Linked DNA regions of Teredinibacter purpureus. The protein of the gene in region 1 interacts with the protein of each later gene in a pairwise test. Links are inferred from orthologs where the notes say so. Each region holds a gene or a part of one and is shown in the gene's direction. Other genes may lie near its edges.

The links.
Region 2: the proteins of rep (region 1) and dnaB interact in binary tests that used the Escherichia coli proteins (3 or more experiments, as listed by UniProt). The link is inferred for Teredinibacter purpureus from one-to-one orthologs.

Annotation. Positions count from the first base shown.
Region 1 is NZ_CP060092.1:1,072,350-1,088,432, reverse strand. The notes cover bases 4,912-7,839. They hold rep (DNA helicase Rep), read left to right. Parts: upstream 4,912-5,319; coding sequence 5,320-7,359; downstream 7,360-7,839. Other genes in these bases: H5647_RS04645 (c-type cytochrome), read right to left, coding at 7,454-7,839; H5647_RS04655 (YifB family Mg chelatase-like AAA ATPase), read left to right, coding at 4,912-5,035. Also shown: ureC (urease subunit alpha), read right to left, coding at 1-1,388; H5647_RS04675 (urease subunit beta), read right to left, coding at 1,421-1,726; ureA (urease subunit gamma), read right to left, coding at 1,737-2,039; H5647_RS04665 (urease accessory protein UreD), read right to left, coding at 2,076-3,044; H5647_RS04660 (accessory factor UbiK family protein), read left to right, coding at 3,173-3,427; more of H5647_RS04655, read left to right, coding at 3,509-4,911; more of H5647_RS04645, read right to left, coding at 7,840-7,861; H5647_RS04635 (TonB-dependent receptor), read left to right, coding at 8,504-11,512; H5647_RS04630 (tryptophan halogenase family protein), read left to right, coding at 11,597-13,105; H5647_RS04625 (tetratricopeptide repeat protein), read left to right, coding at 13,358-15,994; H5647_RS04620 (hypothetical protein), read right to left, coding at 16,007-16,083. UniProt on the Escherichia coli protein: Rep helicase is a single-stranded (ss)DNA-dependent ATPase involved in DNA replication; it can initiate unwinding at a nick in the DNA. It binds to ssDNA and acts in a progressive fashion along the DNA in the 3' to 5' direction.
Region 2 is NZ_CP060092.1:107,924-123,872, reverse strand. What follows is about bases 1,913-4,706. They hold dnaB (replicative DNA helicase), read left to right. Parts: upstream 1,913-2,531; coding sequence 2,532-3,881; downstream 3,882-4,706. Other genes in these bases: panC (pantoate--beta-alanine ligase), read left to right, coding at 3,900-4,706; rplI (50S ribosomal protein L9), read left to right, coding at 1,913-2,333. In the rest of the region: 23S rRNA (guanosine(2251)-2'-O)-methyltransferase RlmB, read left to right, coding at 1-40; rpsF (30S ribosomal protein S6), read left to right, coding at 243-719; rpsR (30S ribosomal protein S18), read left to right, coding at 722-949; H5647_RS00435 (YybS family protein), read left to right, coding at 977-1,852; more of rplI, read left to right, coding at 1,884-1,912; more of panC, read left to right, coding at 4,707-4,760; panD (aspartate 1-decarboxylase), read left to right, coding at 4,781-5,161; acs (acetate--CoA ligase), read left to right, coding at 5,540-7,477; H5647_RS00405 (FKBP-type peptidyl-prolyl cis-trans isomerase), read left to right, coding at 7,864-8,328; nucleotide 5'-monophosphate nucleosidase PpnN, read left to right, coding at 8,434-9,813; DNA endonuclease SmrA, read left to right, coding at 9,824-10,399; H5647_RS00390 (MAPEG family protein), read left to right, coding at 10,429-10,833; H5647_RS00385 (GNAT family N-acyltransferase), read right to left, coding at 10,866-12,578; H5647_RS00380 (DUF924 family protein), read left to right, coding at 12,718-13,338; H5647_RS00375 (hypothetical protein), read right to left, coding at 13,342-14,433; phosphoserine phosphatase SerB, read left to right, coding at 14,599-15,810. UniProt on the Escherichia coli protein: The main replicative DNA helicase, it participates in initiation and elongation during chromosome replication. Travels ahead of the DNA replisome, separating dsDNA into templates for DNA synthesis.

The DNA of each region.
Region 1 (16,083 bases):
GCATTGGGGTCTCCCATTGGAGCCGCCGCTATCGCACCACCTTTAATAATCATGGACGGCTTTACACCAAAAAATGCAGGTTTCCATAACACTAAGTCGGCGAGTTTTCCTACTTCTATCGAACCCACTTCGTGCGCAATGCCATGAGCCAGCGCGGGGTTAATGGTGTATTTTGCAATGTAACGTTTTGCTCGAAAATTATCGCTATTGGCGCTATCTTCGGGCAAGGCACCGCGCTGCACTTTCATTTTGTGGGCAGTTTGCCATGTACGGCAAATCACTTCACCAACGCGGCCCATTGCTTGCGAATCGGAGGCGATCATAGAAAATGCTCCAAGGTCGTGCAGAATATCTTCCGCGGCAATGGTTTCTTTTCGAATACGAGAATCTGCAAAGGCAACGTCTTCTGGAATGTTGGGGTCTAGGTGATGGCACACCATCAACATATCCAAATGTTCGTCTACGGTGTTAATGGTGTAAGGGCGCGTTGGGTTGGTGGACGATGGCAAAACGTTATCGGAGCCACACGCTTTGATAATGTCTGGCGCATGCCCGCCACCTGCACCTTCGGTGTGGTAGGTGTGAATGGTACGGCCCTTGAACGCCGCCAAGGTGTCTTCAACAAAACCGGATTCGTTTAAGGTGTCGGTATGAATTGCTACTTGTACATCGTAGTTTTCAGCAACGGTTAAACAGTTATCGATGGAGGCCGGTGTGGTGCCCCAATCTTCGTGGAGCTTTAAACCTAACGCACCCGCTTCGATTTGTTCGTTTAACGCGGTTGGTAAGCTTGCGTTACCCTTGCCTAAAAACCCGAGGTTCATCGAGAACGATTCTGCCGCTTCGAGCATTTTTTGCATGTGCCACGGGCCAGGCGTACAGGTGGTAGCGTTTGTGCCGGTCGCGGGGCCCGTGCCACCCCCTATCATGGTAGTGGTGCCACTCATTAACGCTTCTTCTATTTGCTGTGGGCAAATAAAGTGAATATGCGAATCGATGGCTCCGGCCGTTAATATTTGCCCTTCTCCGGCAATAATTTCTGTACCGGGGCCAATTTCAATTGTCACGTTAGGTTGAATATCGGGGTTGCCGGCTTTGCCAATGGTCACAATGCGGCCATTTTTTAACGCGACGTCGGCTTTAACAATACCCCAATGGTCGAGAATTAGCGCATTGGTAATAACAGTATCGGGTGTATCCGCACAGGAGGCTTGGCTCTGCCCCATTCCGTCGCGAATAACTTTACCGCCGCCAAATTTTACTTCTTCACCGTAGTGAGTAAAATCTTTTTCGACTTCAATCCACAGGGCGGTGTCACCTAATCTTACTCGGTCACCTACGGTAGGGCCGAACATATCCGCGTAGGCTTTGCGATCTATTTTACTCATTGTATTCTCCTAGTACCGGTTAATAGGCCCTGTTAAAGGCTGCCCATTACGTCGCCGCGGAAACCAAATATTTTTTTGTCGCCGGCTATTTCAACTAATTCTATTTCGCGATGTTGCCCCGGTTCGAAACGCACAGCCGTGCCTGCTGCAATGTTAAGACGAAAACCTTTTGTTGGTTCACGATCAAAATGAAGCGCCGGGTTGGTTTCGTAAAAGTGGTAGTGAGACCCAACTTGAATAGGACGGTCTCCGGTATTAGCAATGGTAATGTTAAGCGTTTTACGGCCAACATTAAGGGCTATTTCGCCTGGTTGAATATTATATTCGCCGGGTATCATGAGGGGATCCTTATACAATGGGCTCGTGAACAGTGACAAGTTTTGTGCCATCGGGAAACGTCGCTTCTACTTGCACGTCGTGAATCATTTCGGGAATACCGTCCATGACATCTTCACGGCTTAGCAGGGTTCGGCCATAACTCATAAGCTCTGCTACGCTCTTTCCCTCGCGCGCACCTTCCATTATCTCGGCAGAGATAAACGCGATAGATTCTGGGTAGTTTAATTTTAAACCTTTGGCTTTTCGTCTTTCCGCTACCAGTGCTGCCGTAAATATAAGTAGTTTATCTTTATCTCGTGGACTGAGTTCCATTGTGGATCTCCCTTAAAGTTGTGCTAATGTCAGAATTTAAGTATTCCAAATACGCGGTATTACGGCGTCTTGCTGGTTAAACAGCGGCCGTAGTTGCTGCCAAATATATTCGAATCCTTTTCGGCAAAAGGCCACATCGTCGCCTAGATAACGCGCAATAAAGAACGCGTTTTTCTGAGTGATACCCCAGTGTTCTTTTTCAGCAGGGCGCATGAGTTCAAGCGATTCATACAATTGATCGATAACGTTTCGGTCCACCTCAACCGTCATGATGAAGGTGCCGAGTGTATTTTTATTTTGCAATCCCCATACCGATAGCTGAAGTTCGCCGCCTGCCTGAATAGTGTTGCGCTCAATAAATTGTGGAATACCCGCTTGCCATACTTCTAGAGATTGTCTGCACTCACCGGTCGCGAACGTTTCACCGCTAGCGATTCGCCCTAGTCGCACAATATCCCATCCGGCGTAGCGGGCATCGGGCTCTAAATCGATACGCGTTTTTAAGCGCCCATTTGCACTGTCGAACACAATGGTTTCTTGCGGTAACCATTCTAAACACGCACCACTAGCAACCTTAAACTGGATGGTTTGGCACTGTTGTTGTGCGGCGCCTTTTGCACCGTATATTTTACCCGCGGAGGGCGTCGTTAATAGCGCGTGTGTGTTGGGCTCTAGCGTTGCGGAAATTTTTAGCTCATCACCAATCACCATGCCACCCGGCGGGTGCAGTATATAAAGATGGCAACAACCATTAGTTTCGGGATAGAACGGTCGCTGCACACGCAGCGGGCCATAATGACGAGACCCCGTTAATACCGTTTTAGTGGGGCGCGCGCTTAACGTTAACTCAAGTGTTGCAACCCACACTCTTGTGGTAGACGGTTGTTTGTCGTTCAGCGGAGAAGGTTCTTCAGCAGTGACTGAACTGGCGGAGCTAGACGTCATAACGGTTTTATAGAACCCGAGTATTAAGAGAAGACGTGAACTTAACGCAGACGAAGCCATGGAACAAGCCTGAACCTATACTCTTAGACAAAACGGTCATAAAATACCCACCATTTTGACGGTTTAAATGCGTTACACTGCTTCACTATCTTTCTTTATTAAACCATTATTGCGACGACTAAACCCTCATGATCGATCAACTTGCTAAACAGCTCTTCAACGACATTAACCACAAGTTCTCTAGCCTATCGGGCAATACTGATACCGACGCCTCAGCGTCTCAGCTGCGCGTCATCATTGAATCGGCACTGAAAAAACTTAACTTAGTCACACGTGAAGAATTCGATACACAACAAGCGGTGTTGTTACGGACACGAGAAAAACTTGATGCACTGGAGAAAACGCTCGCGCAATTCGAAAAAGAGCACGCATCTAAGGGCTAATCACTTACAGCCAGATGTGCCCTTGCTTTATAGAATGACGACAAATAACCATAATCGCCATTTGCACGCACAGGGAAAATTATGTCTCTCGCCGTCGTCTACACTCGCGCCCAGCTCGGTATTGAAGCTCCACTCGTTACCGTCGAAACTCATCTTTCAAACGGTTTACCCGGCTTTACAATTGTGGGCTTACCCGAAACGGCTGTAAAAGAAAGTAAAGACCGCGTGCGCAGTGCACTACTTAATAGCCACTTTGAATTTCCGCAACGGCGCATTACGGTTAACCTTGCACCCGCCGATTTACCCAAAGAGGGAGGCCGCTACGACCTTGCTATTGCGCTTGGCATACTGGCCGCGTCGGAACAAATCCCAAAAGACGAATTACACCACTATGAGTTCATGGGGGAGCTGGCACTTTCCGGCGATCTACGCCGCATTCGTGGCGCCATTCCTTCTGCCATTGCCTGCGGGGTTTCGCAGCGCACCATCATTGCGCCTACGGCTAACAGCGACGAGATAGCATTGTGCGAATCCACCACGCTACTCACCGCACCAAACTTACTCAGCGTGTGCGCGCATTTACACAAGCGTCACCTTTTAACGGCACCAACAGCACCCCCTCCCGTCACCGTGCAATACCCTTTTGATATGTCAGAAATAAAAGGGCAAGCGCACGCACGGCGAGCACTTGAAATTGCCGCGAGCGGTGGTCACAACCTATTATTGTTTGGCCCGCCCGGCACAGGGAAATCCATGCTAGCGTCGCGGCTGCCCACTATCATGCCGCCGCTAGAGCAACGCGAGGCGCTGCAAATTGCAGCCGTTAAATCTGTCGCCAGCCGAACCGTAAATGAAGGTTGGCGCACTCGTCCATTCCGCTCGCCCCACCATACCTCCTCTGCCATTGCATTGGTGGGCGGTGGCAGTAACCCTCGCCCTGGCGAGATTTCGCTTGCGCATCATGGGGTGCTTTTTCTTGATGAACTACCCGAATTTCCTCGCGCGGTATTAGAAGTGCTGCGCGAACCCTTGGAAAGCGGTCATATTTGTATTTCGCGCGCAAATGCCCAAGTAGAATACCCTGCAAAATTCCAGCTTATTGCCGCAATGAACCCATGCCCGTGTGGTTTTGTGGGCGACAGAACCGATCGGTGCCGCTGTACTCCGTCTCAGATTGCACGTTACCGCGATAAGATTTCTGGCCCACTGTTAGACCGCATAGACCTGCACATTGCCGTTGGCTCTATTCCCATTGCCGACCTCCAAAAAAAGCCCGACGGCGAAACCAGCCAAGCGATACGCACGCGAGTAATTCAAACACGCGCGGTTCAACTGGCGAGGCAAGGCTGCCCCAACGCAGAATTAAGAGGTAAAGCCCTTAGCCGACATTGTGCGTTAGCAGAACCCGAGCAGCAATTGCTCGCCGCAGCGCTATCACGGTTACAGCTCTCCGCACGCTCGTACGACCGTATTATTAAAGTCGCTCGCACACTGGCCGACATGGCCGGTTGCGAACAGATTGCCACCGTGCATATTTCTGAAGCATTGGGTTACCGCAATCTAGACCGTGCTACCGATCAGCGCATCACGTCTACCGCACCCGCGTAAATTCGGAGGGATATAACAGTGACTTTTTACTCGAGACGATACCGACACCCGAACCACCCCCCCCCTCTTTTTTACAGGAAGGCTTTCAACAGCTTGCCGAAACAGGTATCGGAAACTGCGGTATTGCATGATTTTCATGCCTCAATATTTTACCAACCTCAGTTCAGTCATAAAACTGATGCCTACCAAGCGCAAGGTTATACACTCTAAATAGGCGTCTCTCTAAAGATAAACCGTTTTCTTCTAGACCCAACGCTTATACACGCTAGAATAGCCGACCATTCATGGCTACCGAGGTTAGCGTGGCAAACAAACTTAACCCGCGTCAACATATCGCCGTACACTATATCGACGGCCCATGCCTTGTACTGGCTGGCGCAGGTAGCGGTAAGACCAGCGTTATCACCCGCAAAATTGCCTATCTCATACAGCAATGCGATATGCCCGCGCGCCATATTGCCGCCGTTACATTTACCAATAAAGCCGCTCGCGAGATGAAAGAGCGTGTGAGTAAATTGGTGAATGGCGCCGCTGCACGGGGCTTAACCGTTTCTACGTTTCACAACCTTGGCTTGAATATTATCCGCCGAGAGCTAAAACATCTTGGTTATAAATCGGGCTTTACCATTTTTGATGCTGAAGATGCCGGCTCGTTACTGAAAGAAATTATGCTGAAGGACGGTGATATGGATACCGACCTCGTGCAAAGCGTACAGAACCAAATATCGAACTGGAAAAGCGGCCTAGTTGAGCCACAGCAGGCGTTGGAACACGCGCAAAGCTCCGGAGAACAAACTTGGGCGCTGATATACGAACGCTATAACAAAGCACTACGCGCTTATAATGCCGTTGATTTCGACGATTTGATCCGCCTTCCCTCACAACTCTTTGCCACCAATGCCGAGGCGCTCGGCCGCTGGCAGCAACGTATCCGCTACCTGTTGGTGGACGAATACCAAGATACCAATTCCAGCCAATACCAACTCGTTAAACAGCTAATCGGTGACCGTGGAGCGCTCACCGTGGTAGGCGATGACGATCAGTCTATTTACGCATGGCGCGGCGCACGCCCCGAAAACCTCAGTTTATTGAAAGAAGACTTCCCCACATTGGAAGTTATCAAGCTTGAGCAAAACTACCGTTCAACCGCACGTATATTAAAAGTTGCTAACGAACTGATTGCCCACAACCCCCACGACTTCGACAAAACGTTGTGGAGTGATCTGGGTATGGGCGAACCACTGCGCCTATTACGTTGTTCAACAGAAGACGCCGAATCTGAGCGGGTAGCAACGGAGATTATTACGCAGCGGTTGCGTCGGCAATGTAAGTTCCGTGACTTCGCCGTGCTCTATCGTGGCAATCATCAGTCGCGACTGCTTGAGCTTAAATTGCAGCATCACCAAATTCCGTACAACATTAGCGGCGGCACCAGTTTTTTTGCGCGCGCCGAGATTAAGGATGTGATGGGCTACCTACGCCTGCTGGTAAACCCAACCGACGACAATGCCTTTTTACGTATTATCAATACCCCTCGTCGGCATATTGGCACCGGTACACTTGAGGCCCTCGCACATTATGCGACCGATCGTGAAGTCAGTTTACTGGCCGCTTGCGACGAGGTGGGCCTACAAACCGTACTCCCCAAAAAAGGCTTAGAGCGACTGCGCGAATTTTCGCTCTGGCTCAGCCGTGTACGCGATAACTGCCACAATAATGAGCCCGTTGCTGCTATACGGGAGATGGTAGAAGACATCGACTATGAAGGCTGGCTATACCAAAACACCAGCTCACCTACCGTAGCCGAGAAACGTATGGATAACGTATGGACACTTATCGACTCCATTCGCAATTCGCTCGAAAAACACGAAGACGAAACGGCTTCTAACGAAGAGCGTGTTAACCAAGCGGTGTCTCGGCTAATGCTCCAAGATTTACTCGATCGCCAAGAGGAAGAAGATGTAACCGATCGCGTGCAATTAATGACACTTCACGCCTCCAAAGGCTTGGAGTTTCCACACGTATACCTGATAGGAATGGAAGAAGAGTTGCTTCCCCACCGTAACAGCATTGAAGAAAACAATATCGAGGAAGAACGCCGCCTTACCTATGTCGGCATTACCCGTGCACAAAAAACACTCACTATGTCGCTGGCCGCAACCCGTAAGCAATTTGGCGAAAAAGTCGATACGTTGGCCAGCCGCTTTTTAGCCGAGCTACCCGACGAAGATATTGAACGAGAAGGCTTTGCGCCCGTATCAAAAGAACAACTCGAGAAGAAAGGTGCAGAAACTTTCTCGTCTATCAAAAAACTGTTCGACTAAACCTCACGGCACATACCGCTATTCGCCGCAATTTACAGGCAAAAAAAACCCGCGCCACTTAGAGCGGCGCGGGTTTAGATACACACGTTAACACTTACTTAGATTTTTCTACCATGTAGTCTACAGTCGCTTTTAACTCGTCATCTGAACAGTCAAAGCACAAGCCTTTTGCGGGCATACCGTTGAAACCTTTGATCGCGCTGGCGTACAACACGTCCATACCTTTACCAATACGTGGCGCCCAAGCAGCAACATCGCCAAGTTTTGGTGCACCAGCAGCGCCGGTTGCATGACAAGCTACACACTTTTTATAAATATCTTCACCCGAACGGGCCGTACCTTCTGCGACAACCGGTTTAACGGTTGCCGCGCAATCGTCGCCTGCCATACAGATATCGCCTACAGGCTTAATGCGCTCAGCCACACCCGAATCGGCCGCCCAAACACTCGCCGTTAATAACACCAAACCAAAAACGGCCATTTTTATCATTTTCATATTGATCACCTTGAATAATTACGCTCAAAAGCCCCGAAAAATTTGTGGACGGAATTATAGCGGTTAAACTGCAAAATAGGCAGAGGTAAAACGATCACGGACATAGACGAATTCACACAGTAACGGTATTATGCGCAGCCTATCTGCACCCGTAGCTCAGCTGGATAGAGTAGGTGGCTTCGAACCACTTGGTCGGGAGTTCGAATCTCTCCGGGTGCGCCATATAATAGAACCTCGCCAAATGGCGGGGTTTTTTTATGTCCAAATTTTGACATCTAAACCTCGCAAAACGTCACCTGCCACTCAACGCGCCTTGAGAGGCCAGCACAACCACGACTAATCTCCAACATTTTGCATCTGTGGTAACGCTAAAAGCCGCTCAGTATTTATAGCATAGCCAACACACCTCTGGAGGCAATTAGGCCTTTCATCCCATTTATCGTACAAATAACGTTCAACCCTAAAATAAACCGTTATTTAGCCTCAAAAAGTGCACTATTTCCCACTTTTCTCGATTGTAAATGTAACCGGTTTCACTTAGTGTGCACATTGGCCCGAATTGGACCAATCCATAAAAAGAATGGTCGTTGTCTTATCGCCTTAGACCATCTTAAACGCTATCAATCAATCTACAGGAGTCGTACACCCATGAAAAAATTTGGGAGCTTTCGCCGAAATTTACTCGCAGCACACATCGCTGCAATCACCTTCGCTAGCTGCAGTTCAATCGCACTAGCGCAAGATGGGCTTGAAGAAGAAGTTATTGTTACCGGTGTTCGTGGTGCACAGGAACGCGCAATTGATTTAAAACGCAACGCGACTAATATCGTCGATGCCGTTTCCGCCGAAGACATTGGTCGTCTGCCAGACGTTACTATTGCCGATTCATTGCAACGTATTACCGGTGTTCAAATAGAACGTAGAGGCGGCCAAGGTGGCGTTGTCTCTGTTCGTGGTATGAAAGAAGTACTGGGTACCTTAAACGGTGAATATTTCTTACTTCCAGCCAGTGTTACCTCTAACGGATTAGACTTTACCGATGTGCCTTCTAGCATGGTATCCGGTTTAAACGTGAGTAAATCTCAGGCCGCTAGTACGCTTGAAGGCGGTATTGGTGGCAATATTAACCTGGTAACCGGCCGCGCACTCGACCGCGATGAAGGCCTTACCGGTTCCGCTCGCATTCAGCTTGGCCAAGGTTCCGTTACAAAGGAGACCGATCCAGAGCTAAGCGCTTTATTGAGCTGGAACCACGACGATAAGCTCGCCACATCGTTAGCGGTTTCTTATGGTGATTCCACCTTGTTAAACAACCAAGGTCGGTTGCGTACCGACCGTGTAGCCGAAAGCTGGGGTTGTACTGGTGCTGCAGGCGATGAGTGTTACGACCTCGACGGCAATGGTGATACCTCCGGTGATTTTATTAACCCGATGAATTGGCAGAGCCCAGAATTCTCTTCCAACCAAATCGAGCGTGAACGCTTAGGTTTGATGTATAACTTTAACCTCGCCATTAGCGATGCCTTTACGTTAAATGCCGACGTTTTCTACGTTGACATGGATGAAAAATCGGCTGGCAACTTCCTATACTTGGGCAACCAAATTGGCGGCCGTGCAGGCTTCCATGAATACGTTGCGGTTACAGGCGAGCCTGCCATTGTAAACCCTGGCGATGGTAGCTTGGGCGGACAGCCATTTTACGCCACCGACATGAATATGATGGTGTCCGGTTTTGTTGCTGGTGTTAAGGGTATTTACCGCGAGACAAGTGCAACGAACAATAATGTTGAACTTGCATATGATAACGACGGCATGTTCACCGGTAGTGTTCGCTGGGTTTCTGGTCACGCCTCTTCTACCTCTAACGATCTGACTCTTTCTCAAATCACTACGCCAAAAGACGTGGCTCGTAGTGAAGGCGCCACTCCGGTCAATATTAACCCCGGTGCCATTGATGATGGTCTTGTATACCCTATGAGCGTTACCTTGCGCGAAGACAATGTACTGTTGGCGCTTGACCAAGGTATTGTAGACAAGATGGGCGCACAAGAAGCTTGGTACATACATTCAGGTTGGGTTGAAGGCGAATATTCATCGGCCAAATTTGACGTACTGCGTGCAGACGGCCAATTTGAATTCGAAGAAGACGGCATAACCTCTATTGATGTTGGCTTACGTTTCTCTACACGTAACATCAAGCACAACAATGTTTCCTTCTTCTCCCCTTCAGGCATTATGAATGCAGACGGCGAAGAATTGCTCAACAAATACCACGAAGTTGGCTACGCCGTTGGCCAAGCCGGCACCACAGGTACAGCGCAAGGCTTAACCTACGATCCACTGCCTGTTATTCAACTCGAAGATTCGGCTCTGGATGGCTACATTACTAACGTAACGAGTTTTGGTGATGTACTACAAGGCTTTAATGGTTCTGTGCCAATGGTTGATGCAGGCGCTATTGATGACCCCCTCTCATTCTTAGATAACTTATACGGCCCAGGTCAAGCAATTGCCAACCCCGATCGCTCGTATAACGTTGTAGAAGATAAAACCTCTGCGTTTGCGCAAGCCAATTTTGCCAAAGATCTTACCGATACCATTTCGCTTACCGGTAATGCAGGCGTTCGTTACGTACGTACAGACTTAACCGTTACCCAAAACATTACGGATGCTAATAGCTTAAATCCGTTAATTTTGGCTGGTGTTGACCCCAACCACACCACCTATGTTGATCTAGGCGATCAGATCACCGATATCACTTACAATCACTTTTTGCCTAGCGTGAATTTGGCCTTCAATTTTACTGAAGAGTTTAAATTGCGACTCGCCTATGATGAACGTATCTCGCTTCAAGATCTCAACAACTTGGGCGACGGTTCTATCACCTATTATTCCTCAGAAGAAGGCGCTGAAACCTTCCAGCGTGTAAGCTCTCGCCAGAACAACGGCAATCCTTACCTTCGCCCATGGCAAGCCACTACGCAGAATATCGCGTTCGAATGGTACCCAAGTGATACCACTGTTGTTGCGCTCGGTTATTTCAACATCGATATCAACAGCTTTACACACGACGCCGTTGAGCATAACCCAAGCCTTACCGATAGTGACGGCGTTGTACGTCGTGGTGCAGAAGAGCGCACTATATCCAATGGCGAAGGTGGCAACGTAGCCGGTTGGGAATTCTCCTACCAGCAGAGTTTCGAAAACTTGCCAAGCTTGCTAGCCAATACTGGTGTTACGTTTAACTACACCTATTCGCCAAGCGAAAGCCCTGACGAAAAAACCCTGCCTAATGGCGATATCGCGCCGTTTAACAACACTGCCGAAAACCAGTCAAACTTAGTATTGTGGTATCAAGACGACGCTCTCGAATTTCGAATTGCGGCTAACTACTTGAGCGAGCAATACGAAGCAGACACATCGGGTTGGATGTGGGCGCCAGCAAACGACGCAGACGGCATGCCTCAGTACTTAAATTCAACCGTATTTGTTGATTTGAGCGGTAGCTACACGTTAAACGATTCGCTGCAATTCACGCTAGCCGTTAACAACTTGACTGAAGAAGACAACATTTCGTATACGCAATGGTCAGACTACATTCACGACTACGACTTGTTTGAACGTCGCATCACCCTAGGCGCGAACTTCTCGTTCTAAGCCGTTTAACCCTAGCGTAGAGCTTGCTCTGCGCTAGGGTATTCCCCCTATTCCAAGCACACAATACTGAGAAAGAGGCCCTCTGTGTCAGACAACCGCATTCAAAAAATTGTAATAGTTGGTGGTGGAACCGCTGGCTGGATGGCGGCCTGTACGCTGGCAAATAGATTCAGCAACAAGAATCTGAACATAACCTTAGTAGAGTCTCCCAGCATTAACACTGTCGGTGTCGGTGAGGCCACCGTTCCGTATATAAAAGAATTTCTGCAAGACCTCAAAATAGATGAAGTTGATTTTATAAAACAGACCAATGCTACCTATAAATTGGCCATTGAGTTCGACGGCTGGCATTCAGAAGGCCAATCGTTTATGCACCCTTTTGCCGGGTACGGAGCACGAATAGCCCGTATTCCTTTCCATCATTATTGGATAAAACTAAAAGCCACCCATAAGGCTGGCGCACTGGATAACTATTGCCTAGCATCACAAATGGCCTACGCGAAAAAATTTGCGTTACCCAAACCTCATCAAGATATTGAGCTTTCCACATTCAATTATGCGTTTCATTTTGACGCGCGCTTATTTGCTCTATATTTAGAAAAAGTCGCTGTAGGGCTGGGCGTTAACGTACTGCGGTCCACCGTCACGTCAGTAAATCAAAACCCCCATAATGGCTTTATAGAAAGCCTAAAACTGGACACGGGTGAAACACTCGACGCAGACTTATTTATTGATTGCTCAGGGTTTAGTGGTCTACTGATTGAAAAAACGCTGCACACCGGATACCTCGATTGGAGCCACTGGCTGCCGTGTAACCGCGCTATTGCCATGCCTTGCGCAACAACACAATTACCCCCCTCTAGCACGCGAGCATTAGCCTGCGAAGCCGGATGGCAGTGGCGCATTCCATTGCAAAACCGTGTGGGTAATGGGTATGTCTATAGTAGCCAGCATTTAGAAGACGAGCATGCGGCACAACACCTATTAACAAACCTGGAAGGCAAACCGCTCGCCGACCCCCTGTTCATTCAATTCACAACAGGCATGCGCGCAAAAACGTGGAATAAAAATGTATTGTCACTCGGCTTGGCAAGCGGGTTTCTCGAACCCCTAGAATCCACCAGTATTTATTTAATTCAGTCGACAATTGAAGCCTTTATTAACCACTTTCCAAACAAAGATTTCGACCCGTATCTCACCGATAATTTCAACAGCATACTCAAGACACGACAAGAACGACTCCGTGATTTTATTATCTTGCACTATTACGGTAATCAGCGCAGTGGTGAAGCGTTCTGGGACGATGTTCGAACAATGCCAATACCGTTGAGCTTACAAGAGAAAATTGACTCTTTTATACATACGGCTCAAGTACCGCAAGATGATTTAGACTTTTTCAGAACCAGTAGCTGGCTCGCACTCTTCTCAGGTCTTGGCATTCAATCTAAGCGTTACCACCCAGCGGTAGATAATTTTAGCGAGCAGGCGCTTGAGAAAGAACTACAAACGCTGTCGAATAGCATTTTAAAAACAGTGGAAACGCTACCGACACATTTGAAGTTTATTCAGAATAATTGCGCCATTAAACCCTAATCTCGCCAAGGGGCGTTGCCCCGCCACCCTCGCCTCCAGCAATGTCATCTCCCTAACGTAATACCCCTTCCCTTACCACAACACACTCTAAAGTGAAGCGCTAAGGCGCTTCGCTACCCTTTATAGGCGTAAACGTAGCCGTTCCCCTCAACATTAGCCCGGAAACGCCGATACGCGATTGAATCGGAGCCATGCAGTCGATAGACTTAGGTCATTAAAATTTTCGTAACAATTTACACAGTGATTGTGACTATGCCTGTTCTACGCCTTGTACTGCCGCGCCTTCTAACCTTAACGTTTATTTTAAGCGCACTTGTCTCGATTGTAAGCTGTTCCGACAGCAACGACGTTCAAGAAGACGCTCGCTCTGCCGATGCGCACCTAACCACCAGTAAAACGTATATACGACAAGGGCAATTTCGCGCAGCAATGCTCGAAACACGAAATGCCATTAAGAAAGCTCCCGGCGCAAAAACCATTGGCGCATTGGCTGAAATCTATATTGAGCTCGCTCAATTTCGCTCCGCCCGATCACTACTCGAGCAATATGCACCACATTATCCAGAATTGAACCTGCTACTCGCGGAAAGCTTTGTATCGCTAGGCAAATTTCATACGGCACAAAAAACCTTACTGCTGGTGCCCACCGCATTGCATGATTCAGAAAAATATGCGCTGGTTAAAGCCAAAACATTACTCGGGGTTGGCGAAAAAGAACAAGGCCACGCGCTCTTCAAAACGATTAGCGAACGCTATCGGGACAACCCTACCATTCAACTAACCTATGTTATTGCAACCTTCAATAGGAACCCCGCAGAGGGTGAAATTGCCTTCCAAGAAATTGTTGAACGTTTTCCTGAATCACCTGACATTTTATTAGCCTCGGCTAAACGGCATTTTTTGCAGCAGAATTTTAGTGCAACAGAACTAGACCTAATGAAAGCGCTTCACCTAGCGCCTACAACCGATATTATGACCCCCCTAAAGGGCGACATACTTAACTTGCTGTCAAAATCACTGACCCAGCAAGGCCGGTTTGCTGAAGCGCTACCGTTTCAAAAGTTACTGGATGAGTCCAATCCGAAATTACAAGACGTACAAACCCGTCTGGAAGAGGCCATTGCCGCCATTCGCGCAGGCGATGTTGAGCGTGGAGAAGAACTACTGGAAAAAATCCACCAAGATTTCCCTAACATTGATTCCGCAGAAGCATTGTTAGGCCTCGTTAGTTTAGAGCGTGGCGACGTAGAAAAAGCGTCCGATTTATTTCAGCACAGCATTGACCCCGAAACTGCCGCACCCCGTTTAAGTGCGGCCGCGGCGATGGCTGAATTAAAACTGGATAAAAAAGAAGAAGCCATCACGATTTTGGAGCAAGCCTTACAGGCGAATCCCGACAGCTTACAACTACAGTCACTGTATGGGCTTTCCGCCATTCAGGCCGCCGATAAACAAGAAAAGGCCGCCGTAGCATTGGAGAAATCCATTGCCCTTGGCGCCACTGATTTTATTCTTTTTGAACTTCTCGCGACCTATTATTTTGAAAGCAATCAGCTGGAAAACGCCAACCGCGTACTTAAACAAGCGGCGAATCAATTCCACGAAGCCGACGAACAGTTACGTATTTTTGGTCTTTATTTAAGTAACGGCAAAGTAGAGGCCTCGCGTCAATTTGCAGCAAAAGTTAAAACCACTCAAAAAGATAGTGAAGCTGGTTGGATGATGGGCGCCACGCTGAATATTAAAGACAATAATCTGGTGTCTGCCACGGCGCAATTACAAACGGCGCTACAATTAAACCCGAAAAGTGAAAAAGCGTGGTTCTTGCTAGGCAACACAGAATTACATCAGCAAAATTGGGCCGCCGCAAGCAAAGCGTTTAAGCAAACAATTCAACTAAACAGCGACTCTAAACTGTATTTATCCAGCCTTTTAAAAGCTGAATTGCAACGCTCCACCGACTGGCCAACGATGGTCGCTACTTATGAAAATCTTGCAGCCAATGATAAACAGCGCGTCCAGTTCCAAGACTTTTTAGCCGACTATGCCATTTATAAGCAACGTTTCGACGATGCAACGCAGCTTATCGATGCTATTAAAATATCCCCGGCAAGCAGTGCCGAACAAATTGGGCTTCTAGAGCGACACTTAATTAGCTCTAAAGCCCAGCAACAATTTACACTCGAGGATGTGGCCGGCGCACGACAAACATTGGAAGAAGGGCGCACCCGTTACCCCAACTCACCTGAACTAGCATTCAGCCTCGGTGCGGTTCTGTTAAAACAGGGTGACTTGGCCGCAGCACAGTCACTTCAGCAAACGCTCGCCAAACTCGAAGCAAACGTGCTTGCGTCACTGTTAAATGCTGACATTCTCGCGGCCCAAAATAAACATGAAGATGCCATTAATCGCTTAATGCTAACGTGGAGTAACGAGCCCGATGCTCGAATTGCAGAATCGTTATACCGCTTAACCATCACGCTGAAAAAACCATTAAACGATACATTTTTAGCTCAATGGCAAGCCATTGCACCTAACGATATACGCCCAATCCTTATTCAAGGTATGCGCGCGCAGGAAACGGGTACAGGCGACCCCCAAGCGCTTTATCAAACGGTTATTCGCATCAGCCCCGATAACGTTACCGCCCTTAACAACCTTGCCTGGATGTATCAGCAGGACAATCGTCTAGAGGAGGCCGATATCATGGCATCAAGAGCGGTTCAGCTAGCTCCCGACAACGCCTCTATTTTAGATACAGCAGGGTATATAAAACTGAAGATGAATAATTCGGCAGCATTAGCGCTATTAGAAAAGGCGCTAGAATTAGCGCCTAACGATGGATCGATAAAAGAACATTACTTAGCGGCTAAACAAAAGTTTCAGTAGCCGCTAGTAGAATTATGTTCCTTCTCTAACTTCAACATTGGCCGGTGCCAAAGGTGGCGCCGGCGTTTTAATGCTAAATGCCACAATAC
Region 2 (15,949 bases), 960 kb from region 1 along the record:
TGTGGTGCTTTTTGAGGTTGTTCGTCAGCGTAGCTTATAAAATGTGGCGGTGCAGGCTCGGCTTCCCGTAGTGTGGCGTGCGCGCGAAATATCCTCTACTTGCAAAATTATGTGCATACCCGTAAAATCCGCGCCCCAAACCCGCCTTACAGCTTTTTTAAGCGTAAGGCGATACTCCTTGCTTCACTACATTTTTGGCCTTGCTTAGGCTGGTAGGAAGCATTAACCCGTAAGGAGCAAAAATGCGTCATTACGAAATTGTGTTCCTGGTCCACCCTGACCAGAGCGAACAGGTGCCCGGTATGATCGAGCGCTATACTGCGACCGTTAAAGATAGCGGCGGCAGCGTACATCGCCTCGAAGACTGGGGTCGCCGTCAATTGGCTTACTCCATCAACAAAATTCACAAAGCTCACTATGTTTTGATGAACGTTGAATGTACCGATGAAGCCCTTGAAGAGCTTACCACTAACTTCCGTTATAACGATGCTGTGTTGCGAAACATGGTTGTTCGTTGCGACGAAGCGGTGACTGAAGAATCTCCAATCCAGAAAGCTGAGCTAGAGAATCGTGAGCGTAAAAATCGCGCTGAGCGTCGTGCCGCTGAAGCTGCATCTGTAGTAGAAGCCTCGGCCGCAGCTGCAGCCGCAACTAAAACCGAAGAAGCGCCTGCAGCAGCAGAAGCGCCTTCTGAAGAAGCTAAAGGTGAGGAGGAATAATCATGGCTCGTTTTTTCCGTCGTCGTAAGTTTTGCCGTTTCACCGCTGAAGGCGTGAAGCAAATTGACTACAAAGATTTAGACACCTTAAAAGCTTATGTTTCAGAGACTGGCAAAATTGTGCCTAGCCGTATTACTGGAACTAAAGCTCGATATCAGCGTCAGCTGGCTACCGCTGTTAAGCGTGCCCGCTTTTTGGCTTTGTTGCCGTACACTGATTCACACGAGTAATCGAACGAACAAAAGGGTTATAACGCGATGATGCGAACGCTTGCCGAGTTTGTTTTACGCGGGCGCTTTCAAGCAATGGTTATAGCCCTAGTGGGAAGCCTGTTCCCGCTATTAGCATTATTAACGCCAGTGGCCGTAGGGTTGGTGACGTTAAGAAAAGGCTGGCAAGAAGGCGCATTAGTTGTCGGTGGGGTTTCCCTCGCTGTTGTCGCCGTTATAGCAGTGCAAGATCTAGGTGCATTTGCGGTATATCTCAGTGTTGGCGCCATTTTGGTTGCTTATGTTGTGGCAACGGTGTTGCGCTATACCGCGTCTTGGCCCGCAGCACTAAGCGCAATGGTTGCGTTTAGTTTTCTAGTATCGATTTTGGCTTCGGTCACAGTGAGCAACCCCTCTGAAGGTTTATTGGGTTTGTATCAGTCGGTGTTAGATTCGCAGCCAAAGGAAACGCGCGAGCAGTGGGTGACCGTTGTGCGCGAGTTAGATGGCCAGCTTATCGTGGGTGGTATAGCGTTTTCGTTTGCTGTTTACGCATTGTTTGGTGTTTTAATCGCCCGCTGGTGGCAAGCCTTACTGTTTAACCCTGGTGGTTTGCGGGAAGAGTTTCATCAGCTGCGTTTGAATATACATCTCGCTGCGGCTTGTTGTATTGGCTTTTGCTACTGCGAATGGCAGGGTGATAGCTACTTGTACTGGCAGTTGCTAATAGTATTGCCCTTGTTGATGGCCGGCTTGGCGTTATGTCACTGGTTTGTAGCAAGGTTGAAATGGAGTGTTGGCGCGTTAGTTGGGCTGTATTTTAGTTTGGTGTTATTTCCGCCAATACTCTTGCTCGCGCTGCTGCTTGGCTTTTCAGATGTTTGGCTTGATTACAGAAAGCGATTTAATTTGATGCAGCAATAGTGTTGCTGCAGAAACTTTAGAGGAAAGCGAGATGGATGTTATTCTGCTCGAAAAAGTAGGTAAGTTAGGTACCGTAGGCGACAAAGTTACCGTTAAAGCCGGTTTTGGTCGTAACTATTTGGTTCCTCAGGGTAAAGCGATTTCTGCTTCTGCTAGGAACGTTGCTGATTTCGAAGCACGTCGTGCAGAGTTGGAAGCTGCTGCTGCCGACCGTAGAACAAGTGCTGAAGGTCGTGCGAAGCTTCTCGAAGAAAAAGGCGAGTTTAGTATCGTTGCGAAAGCAGGTGATGAAGGTAAATTGTTTGGCTCTATCGGTGCGCGCGATATTGCTGAAGTGATTACTGCTGCTGGCGTAAAAGTCTCTAAGTCTGAGGTTAAGTTGCCTCAGGGTACTTTGCGTGAAATAGGTGAGTTCGACGTTGATGTTCAGTTGCACGTTGATTTAACTCACACTATTAAGCTGGTTGTTTCGGCAGAGTAATGCTTTAACTGGCTGGTGATACAGCCGGTAAGACGCTACAGTACAGGCGTAGTTCGAGGCTGGTTTTTCCGGTGCTCGTCTACGCCTTTTTGCGTTTGCGCGCAGTTAATTAAGAGTATTTAAGTTAAATTTTCGATTATGCCTGAATTAGAAACCCAACAGTTGTCTGATCGTGGACGCTCCGCTAGTAGTGGTGCCATGCCAGAGGGTGGGCCCCTGCCACACTCAATGGAGGCTGAACAGTCCGTTTTGGGCGGGCTAATGCAGGATATGAGTAACTTTGACGCGGTTGCTGAAAATTTAGCTGAAACGGATTTTTTCAAATCCAGCCATCGCAATATTTACCGTGCAATGGTTTTGTTGATCGATAAAGATCAGCCTATTGATGTTATTACCCTTTCTGAATTTCTCTCCCAAACGGATGAACTCGAAGCTTCTGGTGGTTTCGACTATCTGACAGATCTCGCCACAAATGTGCCGAGCAGCGCCAATGTGGTGGCTTACGCGCGAATCGTGCGTGAACGAGCGACATTGCGTCAGTTGATCGCGGCGGCAACCGAAATTAGCCGGGCGAGTTACAACCCTGCTGGCCTCGCTTCCGATGACCTTCTTCAGCTAGCCGAGCGAAAAGTATTACAGATTGCAGAAGAGCGCCCGAAAGAAGGGGGCTTTGAAGATGTTAATTCGTTGCTGAAAAAAACAGCCGCTAAAATTGATGAATTATTTAATTCCGACTCAGATATTACCGGCCTTTCTACAGGATTGACGGAACTCGACGAGCGAACGTCGGGCTGGCAGAGCGGTGAGCTTATCATTCTTGCCGCTCGCCCCTCTATGGGGAAAACCGCTTTAGCCCTCAATTTTGTTGAAGCGGCGTTGTTTACGCAAGAACGCCCAGTATTGGTCTTTAGCTTAGAGATGCCTGCGGACTCCTTAGTGATGCGTATGCTTTCGTCTGTTGGTCGTATTGATCAAGGCGCGTTACGCAATGGCAATTTAAGTGATGAAGATTTGCCTAAGCTCGAAGCTGCATTTCGTAAAATGAAAGATAAAAAGCTGTTTATCGACGATACGGCAGGCCTCTCCCCCAACGAGGTGCGGGCACGTACACGTCGTATCGCGCGTGAGCATGGTAACCCTGCCATGATCATGGTCGATTATCTTCAGCTCATGCAGATCAGTGGGTTTACAGAAGGGCGAACGCAGGAGATTTCAGAGATTTCCCGTTCGATGAAGGCGCTAGCGAAGGAGTATGAATGTCCTGTTATTGCGCTTTCTCAGTTGAACCGAGGCGTGGAGCAACGCCCGAATAAGCGCCCAATGAACTCTGATTTACGTGAATCCGGTGCTATCGAGCAGGATGCGGACGTCATTTTATTTATCTACCGCGATGAGTATTACAACGAAGAAAGTAATGATAAGGGAATGGCAGAGCTGATCGTGGGTAAGCAGCGAAACGGCGAAGTGGGTACAAGTAGAGCAGCGTTCGTTGGGAAGTACACTCGTTTTGATAACCTCGCGCCAGAATATTTTTCCCAGCACGACTAGTTAGGTATAACGGCTTTCATGCAAATTTTTCATCATATCAATAGTATTCGATCAGCGTTAGAAGCGGCTCGTATCGACAACAAAACGGTTGCTTTTGTCCCTACGATGGGAAATCTACATGCCGCGCATTTAGCGTTGGTGAAGCAAGCACAATCGCTTTGCGATGTCGTAGTCGTAAGCATATTCGTGAATCGCCTCCAGTTTGGTCTAAATGAGGATTGGGATAAATACCCTAGAACGTTAGAAGAGGACAGCCATAAGTTACGGGGCATTGGCTGCGACTTTTTGTTTTGTCCGGATGAGCATGAAATATACCCCAACGGAATGGATGAGCAGACACGTGTGATCGTGCCGTCTATGGCTAATGTACTTTGTGGTGCGAGTAGACCGGGGCACTTCGAAGGCGTAACGACCGTGGTGACCAAGTTGTTCAATATAGTTCAGCCCGATACAGCGATATTTGGTATTAAGGATTACCAGCAGTTAGCTATAATACGACGCATGGCAGAAGACCTGTGTATTCCCGTAAAAATAATTGCGGGCGATATTATTCGCGAAGCTGATGGCTTGGCAATGAGTTCTAGAAATGGGTTTATATCGGCGCAAGAGCGCCCACATGCGAACCAGCTGAATCGGTCGCTTCAGTGGGTATTACAGAAAGTAGTGGAAGGTGAGCGAGATTTTCTTCGCTTGGAACATGAAGCAAAAGAACAAATTAATGTGGCCGGATTTAAGCCTGACTATTTTACTATCTGTAATAGTAAAACGTTGGAGCCTGCTGCAGATGATGATTTAAATATCACCATATTGGGCGCAATGTACACACAACGCGCAAGACTTATCGATAACATGTCCATAGAGTTGGACTGTATTAAATAGAAAAAAGTAGAGGCAATTTTATGCAAATTACGCTGTTAAAAGGTAAGTTGCACATGGCCTGTGTGACCCAGGCTGAACTCTGGTACGACGGTTCTTGTGCAATTGATGCAGATTTAGTGGCGCTCGCGGGCTTGCGTGAATTTGAGCGTATCGATATTTACAATGTGGATAATGGCGAACGTTTTTCGACCTATGTCATTTTGGCTGAATCGGGCTCTAAAACAATATCTATGAACGGTGCTGCGGCTCGTAGAGTTCAAGTTGGTGATCGTATTATTATTGCGGCGTACGGCCAAATGAGTGAAGGCGAAGCCGAAAATTTTAAACCGCGCCTCGTTTACCTAAAGCAAGACAATTCCGTGGATCGCACTAGCAACACAATTGCGGTACAGGTCGAATAGCCTGCAGCGTTAAGTGTTTAATTGGGTGGCGCTTGGCTTGTTGCGGGTGGTGTTCGAATAGATCTCTAGCGTCATAGCGCTGGTTGGGTTTTCCTTGGTCATGATTGTGATAGCCGCAGTGTAAAGCAGCGGCATTCTCCATTGCTGTTTTATGCGCTTTATTTTTATCCTATAGCAATGCCTGCGGGCTACGTTAAATTTTTTTGTCCCATCTCAACCAAAGTCGAATTCCTCTCTGGGCCCGCTGTCTGCTAATGTGGAAACACGTTATCATTCATCCGTTTGATGCTCTGTGGCGACCTATCGTCAGAGCGTCGCCTCAATAATAATACTAATTTGAAGTCTGCTGTGAAGCAACTTTACCTATGGAGTCGAGACATGTCAGACAACAATCTGTACCCCGTTCCTGAAGCCTTCGCTGCTTCTGCACATATCAATAAAGAAAAATATGATGAAATGTATGCGCAGTCGATAAACGACCCGGCCGAGTTTTGGGCGCAACAAGCAGAAGATTTTTTAAAGTGGGATAAAAAGTGGTCCAGTGTTCGTGAATTTGATTTTCGTAAGGGTGAAGCAACATGGTTTAGAGATGGCAAATTAAATGTCAGTACTAACTGTGTTGACCGACATTTAGCCACGCGTGCCGATCAGGTCGCGATTATTTGGGAAGGGGATGATCCTACCGTAGATTTAAAAATCACTTACAAAGAGCTTCACGAAAAAGTTTCTAAACTCGGTAATGTTTTGAAAGCTCGTGGCGTGAAGAAGGGCGATCGTGTTTGTATCTATCTGCCCATGATTCCTGAAGCAGCCTACGCAATGTTGGCCTGCGCAAGAATCGGTGCTGTTCATTCTATTGTTTTTGGTGGTTTTTCACCCGAGGCATTAAAAGACCGTATTCAAGATTCTGACTGTAAGGTTGTTATTACGTCAGACGAGGGCTTGCGGGGTGGCCGAGCAGTGCCATTAAAGGCCAATGCAGACAAAGCCGTAAGCCAGTGCCCTAATGTCAGTACGTTGCTGGTTGTTAAACGTACTGGTGGCGAGGTGGCTTGGAACCCAGTGCGTGACGTATGGTACCACGAGCAAATGGCTGAAGTGGGTGCTGATTGCCCTCCCGAACCTATGGATTCAGAAGATCCGTTGTTTATTCTTTATACCTCAGGCTCTACAGGCAAGCCAAAAGGGGTTTTACATACAACGGGCGGTTACTTGCTACAAGCGGCAATGACCCATAAATATGTCTTTGATTATCAGGAAGGCGAGGTCTATTGGTGTACCGCAGATGTGGGATGGGTAACAGGGCATTCCTATATCGTATACGGCCCTCTGACCAATGGCGCAACAACCTTAATGTTTGAAGGTGTACCTACTTACCCAACGGCTGCGCGTTGCTGGGAAGTGTGCGATAAGCACAACGTTGCGAGCTTTTACACAGCGCCTACCGCGATCAGGGCCTTGATGGGCCAAGGCGATGATTTTGTAAAGAGCACTTCACGGCAATCGCTACGCATCTTAGGCACAGTGGGCGAGCCCATTAACCCAGAAGCTTGGGAGTGGTACTACAACGTGATTGGTGACGGTCGTTGCCCCATCATGGATACGTGGTGGCAAACCGAAACTGGCGCGCACATGCTAACGCCTCTTCCAGGTGCAACGGCACTTAAGCCAGGCTCGGCCACGTTGCCGTTCTTTGGGGTTGAACCTGTATTATTGGATTCAGACGGAAAAGAAATTGATGGCGTTGGTGCCGGTAGTTTGGCGATTAAAGCGTCTTGGCCTAGCCAAATTCGATCGATTTACGGCGATCATGATCGAATGATTCAAACCTACTTCACGACTTTTCCTGGCTACTATTTTACCGGCGACGGAGCACGTCGCGACGCAGACGGTTACTACTGGATTACCGGCCGCGTTGACGATGTTATTAACGTTTCGGGTCACCGAATGGGTACCGCTGAAGTTGAAGGTGCGTTAGCCCTACATGACAAAGTGGCTGAAGCGGCTGTCGTTGGCTTTCCACATAGTATCAAAGGGCAGGGTATTTATGCCTACGTGACGTTGATGACAGGGGAGAAGCCTAGCGATGCGCTGAAGAAAGAGCTCGTGGCCATGTGTGTCAAAGAAATTGGCCCTATTGCTAAGCCAGACGAAATCCAGTGGGCGCCAGGCTTACCGAAAACACGATCGGGTAAGATCATGCGCCGTATATTACGTAAAATAGCCGCAAACGAAGTGGATGAATTGGGTGATACCTCAACATTGGCCGATCCGAGTGTTGTGGATGATCTGATCGAAAATCGCTTAACAAAATAGTTAAGCTTAAACCCATTGCGATAGCCTCGCGCTTACCCGCCAACTGCTAAAGCGGTTGGCGGGGCTTTCTTTAATCCCGTTCACTGACTGTTGTCCCGCACAAAACTGAGTGCTTGGACGATCACGCTACCCACGGCAATAGTCGTTGGGGCCAAACAATTCCTTACCTTATATTCCTTATGTCCTCTTTCTCGATAGGCGGTCTACTGGTGTCCCTACGAACTCGCCGTTTGGGTCCTGTTTGGCTGTGTCTTCCACCGTCCGACCTGTTTAGAGCGTATGTTTGTTTCGGCAAATGGTCAGCGGTGCCGTACTAATTTTACGTCGCCTGCGTTAAACTCCCGATCTAATTGAACGACGCGCTGCCTGCGCCATAGGAGACTCTCTTGAAAATTGAAAACGACTGTGTGGTATCTATCCATTACACCCTTACTGACGAGCAAGGAGAGGTGCTGGATTCCTCTATTGATGCGGAACCGCTGAAGTATTTAGCGGGTGCAGGCAATATTATTCCTGGCCTTGAAAATGCGCTTGTCGGTTGCGTGGTGGGCGACAAGAAAAGCGTTACCGTACCGCCTGCGGATGGCTATGGCGAATACATCGACGAGCTAGTGCAAACACTGCCGCGTGAATCTTTTGCTGGTATCGAGAAAATCGAAGTGGGTATGGAGTTTCAGGCTCAGACCGAAGCCGGTGGAGAACAATTTGTTGTGGTAAAAGAAGTCACTGAGGAAGGTATTTCCATCGACGGAAACCACGAACTCGCCGGAATGGTATTGAACTTTGATGTAACGGTTGAAGAGGTTCGCGAAGCAACTGCTGAAGAACTCGATCATGGTCACGTACATTAACCGCGACGGATAATTTTGTCGTTGGTGTTGCCGTCATCTTGAAGTTTCAAGTTGGCGGTAATATTCTCAGCGTATGAATCCGAACCGAGTACTAAAGGAAATAGCGTGAGTACTGTCTTTATCGATAAAAAAATTTCAGCGCTTGTATCGCCTGATATTACCCTCAATGTACTTTCTCAAGAGGAAGTTGCCCGCCTAGCAAAACGTAGTAACGCAGACGTCTACGAAACATTTCGTCGTTGTTCGCTTGCCGCACTTAATACCGGGGCCGAAACCGATAATACTCAGCAGGTCCTCGATGCTTTTTCTGACTTCTCTATCGATGTCATTCAGCAAGAGCGTGGTATCAAAATCAAATTGGAAAACGCCCCGGCCAATGCCTTTGTTGATGGCGAAATTATTCAAGGTATCAAAGAGCATCTATTTTCTGCTCTGCGCGACATTATCTACATCAACAATGAATTACTGGAAAATAGCGACGCTGATTTTTCTACATCGGAAGGTATTACAAACGGTGTGTTCCATATTCTACGTAACGCAGGGTTATTGAGAACGGATATATCACCGAGTATTGTGGTGTGTTGGGGAGGGCATTCTATTGGCGAAATAGAATATGATTACGCTAAAGAAGTGGGATATCAGCTTGGCTTGCGTAAAATGGATATTTGTACGGGGTGTGGCCCAGGGGCAATGAAAGGTCCTATGAAGGGTGCAACTTTTGGGCATGCAAAGCAGCGGGTAGGTGGGCGATACATAGGGATAACTGAGCCAGGTATTATTGCAGCCGAATCCCCCAACCCAATCGTAAACGAGTTGGTGATAATGCCCGATATCGAAAAACGCTTGGAAGCTTTCGTACGCAGCGGGCATGGTATTGTCGTCTTTCCTGGCGGTGCAGGCACCGCCGAAGAGATTCTGTATATACTTGGTATTCTTTTGCACCCCTCGAATAAAGAGCTTCCTTTTCCCCTAATTTTTACAGGGCCGAAAAGTTCCGGTGAATATTTTCGACAGATTGATGATTTCATTGGTGGTGCGTTAGGTGTAGAAGCACAATCGCTCTACGAAATTGTGCTTGCTGATCCGGCCGAGGTGGCCAGAAAAATGCACAAAGGTATGGCGAATGTAAAAGATTATCGCAAGAAAACGCATGATGCTTATTACTATAACTGGGTTATTAATATCGATAAGGACTTCCAAGTACCTTTTTTGCCAAACCATGCCAACATGGCGCAGTTAAAGTTGACAAAAAATCAACCCTCCCATGAATTGGCTTCTAATTTGAGAAAGGCATTTTCTGGAATTGTCGATGGAAATGTTAAAGAGCATGGTATTCGCGCTGTCGCTGAACATGGCCCATACGAAATTCAAGGCGATGCTAATGTCATCATGCCGTTAGATCGTTTATTACGTTCATTTGTGCAGCAAGATAGAATGAAAATACCTACCGAAACCTATATACCCTGTTACCGTATAGTGCAGTAGCGAGAGCAGTATGTCTGAAGAGAATGATTTTGGCCGTTTAATTGGCGATGACGTAAAACCGCTTAAAGTAGAAAAGCGCGTAATAATAAACTCGTCAAAAGATAATGACGTTGATAAAGAAACTCGTCGTCTAGCGGCGCAAGAGGTGGCCGAAGAGAAGCAAGATCCGTTAACCGTGCCCGTCGACCTTGTCGAGCCCTTGGCGGAGCTAAGCTTTCAGCGCCCTGGCGTGCAACACGGTGTTTTTAAAAACCTTCGGTTGGGTAAGTATAAGTTAGATGCTCGGCTGGATTTGCACCGACTAACTGTCGAACAAGCTCGTAAAATTATTTTTGAATTTATACATGATTGTCTTGAGGCGGATGTGCGTTGCGCTTTGATTACGCATGGCAAAGGTGAGGGCCGCGAAATACCTGCGCTCTTGAAAAGCTGTGTCGCACACTGGTTGCCGCAGTTTGATGCGGTGTTGGCTTTTCATACAGCTCAAAAACACCACGGAAGCTATGGCGCAACTTATGTTTTACTTCGAAAAAGTGATAAGAAAAAATTGGAAAACAAAGAGCGCCATTCGAAGAAACGATTTTAAATGGCCGTTTATAACATAAGGAAGAAATCATGCTTTACCCCATGTTTGCCTATGTAGCCTTTATATTTTTATTTATTTGTTACAATTTCTACCTTCGGTTTCAGTCTGTTCGAGGCCGAAAGGTGAGTATGGGCTATTATCGATTATACGACCCCAAAAATGCCGAAATCCCAATAGCTATAATCGCAGGCGCTAAACATTTGGCGAACATGTTCGAAACACCAGTGTTATTCTATGTGGTGTCTATTTTGGCTATAGTGTTACAGCAAGAAACTACCGTAATGATTGGCCTTGCGTGGTGCTATGTGGTTTCACGAGGTGTGCATGCATTTGTTCACACCACTTACAATAATGTCTTCCATCGGCTGATAATCTTTTGGGTTAGCATATTTTTACTAATGTCCATGTGGGTTAGCTTGGCTATGTCGGTGTAGAGCGTTACTCCCCTTTATAGCAAAGGGAAAGGTTAGCTACCAATATAGCGCTTTCGTTTACTTGCCTTTAGTTTTGTTAGGTCTGCCATGCAAAGGCCATCAAGACAATCGCCAAATTCCGGATCTAAGCTGAAGACTATGGATTGAAAACCACCGGCTTCAAACAAGCCCGTGTATTGTTTAAACAGAACGGGCAATTTATGGCCTTTTTGGGCGAAAATGTTTTGCATAACCTCGAAACTTTTATCGGCTTCGTAATCACAAAATATTTTATCTAAGCGATTCATTGTTTCCGTCGATAGCAGGTATGGGTGGTTGGCCTTTGCTAAATCGTTTGGACACGCGTAATAACGGCGATAAAAATAGACCAACGTGTCCATCAGGTCTTTCGGGTAATCTGCACTCATGCTAACGGGGCCAATTAGGTAACGCACGTTTGGATTGTGTGCCAAATAAGCACCGAGACCCTGCCATAGGTAATCTAAACACGCTTTCCCCCAATATTGAGGCGCGACGAAACTGCGCCCCAGCTCTACGCCTTGCTCAAAGTACGGCATCATTTCCGGTGAAAATCGATACAGGCTACTGGTATAAAGCCCTTTTATGCCTTTCTTTTTTAACACCTGTAAACCCTCGCCTATGCGATAGGAACCGGCAATTTCCTGATTGTTGGCATTCCATAATACTAAGTGGCGATAGTCATGATCGTATTCGTCAAGATCGCGCTTTTGGCCGGTACCTTCACCCACCATACGAAAGGCGAGTTCGCGTAAGCGACCTATTTCTTTAAGAACCGAGGAGTTGTTTTTATAATTGAGAAGGTAAATTTCATTGTTGTCTCGAGTTTCCCCTATTTTCTGCGACTGATTAAGTTCCTTCATTATTTTGTTAGAAGGCTCTGCGTTGGCAATTTTTTTCTGTGTATAAAATCGGTTGCCCGTGTGCTTGCCAATTTTATATACATGGTTTTTTAGTCGCTTTACCAACGTGCGATCGAGAAGCTGTTCGGTATTGAGTTCATCAGGGGATATGAGTTCCCCAATACTAAAGCGAATTTCGGTCGAATGTTTGTTGAACATTTCATGAGCGAGTAGCGCAGTGCCGAGTGGTTTGTAGAGGGCTGATGCACCGTAAAACAGAAGTGAGTTTTTTGCTTGAATATGAACAGGCAGTAATGGTGCGCCAGATTTTCGTGCGAAGTGTAAAAAGCCAGGTCGCCAAAGAACGTCTTTCACTCCACTCGGTCGGGCGCGGGAAACTTCTCCTGCAGGAAAAACAATAATTGCTTCATCTTGATTCAGTAGTTCGATAACACGCTTATAGCTTTTGCGGGCACTACTGCCATTCATGTTGTCGAGAGGTATCAAAAGTTCATGTAAACCCTCAAAATTCATTAGCATATCATTAGCTAAAATTTTGACGTCGGTACGTACTTCACTGATTAATTTTAGTAACGCTAGGCCATCAAGTGAACCTATTGGATGGTTGGCGATAATGACGACACGTCCTTGCGGGGGAATTCGGGCCTTATCGCGCTCGTTGACAGTATAGGTAAAACAGAAAAAATCAAAGACGTTTTGTATGAAAGCAACACCTTTGCTATCGCCGTACTTTTCTAAAAAGCCATTAATTTCATTTTCATAGACAAGTTTTTGCAATAGCTTGAGGGTTGGTTTACGAATTAAAGCGGGCTTTTTAGCAAACGTGGGGAATTTGTTCGTGATGGCTTGTTCAACATTTATCATGATAGAAACCTTTCCTGGTTTGCCTGTGTGTATAACGTTATGTAAGGCCGCTTTTCGAAAAAAGCTGCACTAGCTTCCTTCGCAGGCTAAGCTTGGCAGATGACTTTAATGTGACAGTTTGCTGAATATTTGGTGTTTTATGTTAACGATTGACAGTAATAAAATTTATAATTTTTGGTTTGATAATTGTGTCGAGAATGCGGCTTCGTTAAACCGAGTTGCTAAGCGCTGGTATAGCGGCGGCCCGAGTTTTGATGCAGAGATAAGGCAAGTATTTGGCCCACTATTTGAGACGCTGCCGGTCTCGGCAAAGGTTCTGAATGTAGAGAGTAATGTATCCGTTAACGAGCTGCTTGCCGCTATCCTAGTGTTTGACCAGTTTAGTCGGAATTGTTTCCGTAGCAGTGCGCGTGCATTTGAGTATGACCCATTAGCGCTTAGCTTGCTGGATATTGTATTGGCTAGGTCACTGGATATGCCGATAGCGCCAATCGTGTGTACTTTTGTATACATGCCTTTGCAGCACGCCGAGGACATGGCGCGACAAGAGCAGGGGGTTGAGTTGTTCGATGCATTGGCGTGCAGAGCGGAGCCACCTTACAAGGATTATATAGAGGGAACTGCGGCCTACGCGCGAGAGCATAGGCAGATTATTGAAGCGTTTGGACGTTTCCCTCACCGCAACGTAGCGCTTGGCCGTGAGTCTACTGCTGAGGAGTTGGCCTATTTAGCGTCGGGCGGCAAGCGTTTTGGTCAATAGGTTCTATAGGCTGCTCAGTTGAGCCCGTTGCCGTTCTAGTAGTGATTGGAAGGGTTGCTGAAAGCCTGCTACTACCTTGCGGCCATCTAAAGCCCCTACTTCTAGAAACTGAAGGCGACGGCGAATAAGGTCGTCACTTGCTGCATGAGATTCAAGCACTAAGCCTGCGATGGGTAGATTTGCTGGCGCCAGATCTAAGTGATTAGCCGATACGAAGGCGGCTAAATCCAGCGGGATATTATTGGTAATACTTGCGAGTTCAACGATGAGCCATGCACTACACGCGGCTCGAAATAAGGCTTCGTTTTCCGTGTCGTTGGCGGCGAAGCACAATCGAATAAGGTCTCCTTCTAATTCGTAACCTGTTCCGTTGTAAAGGGCCAATACATCGCTAATTGTGTGCTGTACGGTGCTGAGTGTTTTTCTGAAGCTTTCACCATTTAACTGCTGGTTAAGAACGGCTAAATTTTTAATATGGATGATGGCATAGACTTTAGGTAGTGCGTCTAACGCTGCCAACGCTTGCTGCTGGGCGATGTCGTTTTCGCTGCTTTCACGCTCATCGTCTGCTTTCTCATCATCGCTCTTTTTGATGGGTAGATATTGAAAGGACTTACAACGATAGCAATCCCCAATAACCAAGGTTAGTAGTGTCGCAATTAGCAGGACAGCAAACCACTTGCGAGTGCGGCCAATGGTGGGTTTGTCTTCAATAGTGACAGACAGGTAGCCGGCGATACTGTCGTGCAGAACGATAGGGGCGGTATAACTTTGTGTAGCGTCGGTTAGGGAGCGTGTATCTCCAGCTTGAACGAGCAGGTTGTTTTCTACGTCGTGTAGAGTCGCTAAGCGTGTATAAGGGTTTTCCATTACGTCGCGGAGTATTACTTGAAGCCGAACAAGGTCGTGATTAAAGCTGGCATCGATTGCCTGATTCGCGGCCATGGAGGCGAGCGCGTTCCCGTAGTGCTGGCTATGAGTGCTATTTAACTGTTGCAGGCGTGGTAGGGTAATCATAATCGCGAGTGCAACTCCGCCAATAATGCCTATTAAGCAGGCAGAGAGCGGAGAAAAGCCGTTAAATTGAAGTCTCAATGCGTACCCCTCATCTTGTTATCGCATTCGTCCACCTCTTTGGCGGGGCGGGCCAGTTACCATAGAGGCAAATAGTCTTATTGGCAATTGCAGTGTCCGCAATATTTTTTCGTTGTCTTCCTTTATAATGCCGGCCGATCTAGTTAGTAGGACAAGGGCTCCGTTGTGCGTGAACTAATACTTATTAATATCTCCGGCGATGATAAACCGGGGGTTACCTCAGAAGTTACCGCTATTTTGGCGGAAAACAATGGCAATGTGCTGGATATTGGTCAAGCGGTTATCCACGATCAGCTTTCATTAGGAATGTTGGTTGAAGTACCGGATGGAAGCGATTCTTCCCCTGTCGTAAAGAATATTCTTTATCGAATGCATGACATTGGTATGCAAGTACGCTTTCAACCGATACCAGAGGGCAGCTATGCCGAATGGATTAGTCATCAAGGTAAAGAGCGGCATATTGTGACGTTGCTCGCGCGACAGATAACCGCTAGCCAAATTGCAGCGCTCACGCGCGTGGTCGCCGAGCATAACTTGAATATTGATAATATCAGCCGGTTATCGGGCCGAGTGCCATTAGACGAAAGCGATAAAGATTCTATCGCGTGCGTGGAATTTTCGGCGCGTGGCGTGGCCGGTAATATCGGGCAGCTTCGAGCAGATTTTGCAGAGCTAGCGTCTGAGCTTGATGTGGATATCGCGTTTCAGGAAGACAATATGTTCCGCCGTACACGTCGGCTGGTATGTTTTGATATGGACTCAACGCTGATTGAGGCGGAGGTCATCGATGAGCTAGCCAAGGCGGCCGGTGTCGGCGAGCAAGTTGCAGCGATAACCGAGGCCGCAATGCGCGGAGAGATCGATTTTAACGAGAGCTTTAAGCAACGCATGTCGTTATTAAAAGGGCTTGATGAGTCTGTTTTGGCTGGCATTGCCGAAAGCCTGCCGGTAACCGAAGGTGCTGAGCGGCTAATTTCAACCTTAAGTAAGCTAGGCTACAAAACGGCTATCTTATCGGGCGGATTCAATTATTTTGGTCGGTATTTGCAGGGCAAGTTGGGCATAGACTATGTCTATGCTAATGATCTAGAGATTGTCGACGGTAAAGTAACCGGTGAAGTGAACGGTGAGATTGTTAATGGTGCGCGTAAAGCTGCGTTGTTAACCGAGCTTGCCGAGCAAGAAGGCATTTCGTTGAAGCAAGTTGTCGCGGTGGGTGACGGTGCGAATGACTTGCCTATGCTTAGTATTGCGGGCTTAGGTATCGCGTTTCGTGCGAAACCGTTGGTTAGAGCGGAGGCAAAGCAAGCTATCTCGACCTTGGGTTTGGACGCGATTCTGTACTTAATGGGTTTTCGCGACCGCGAAATAGACTAAATTTGCGACTATTTGCCGCTGAGAGTGTTGGTTTTTCCGTAGTGCAGGAGTGTGTTGTTGAGCGTAACGCATGGAAAACCTTTAGCACTAAATTTCGTAATTTGGTTATGGTGTTTTAAGTGGTTTGAAAAGTTTGTTA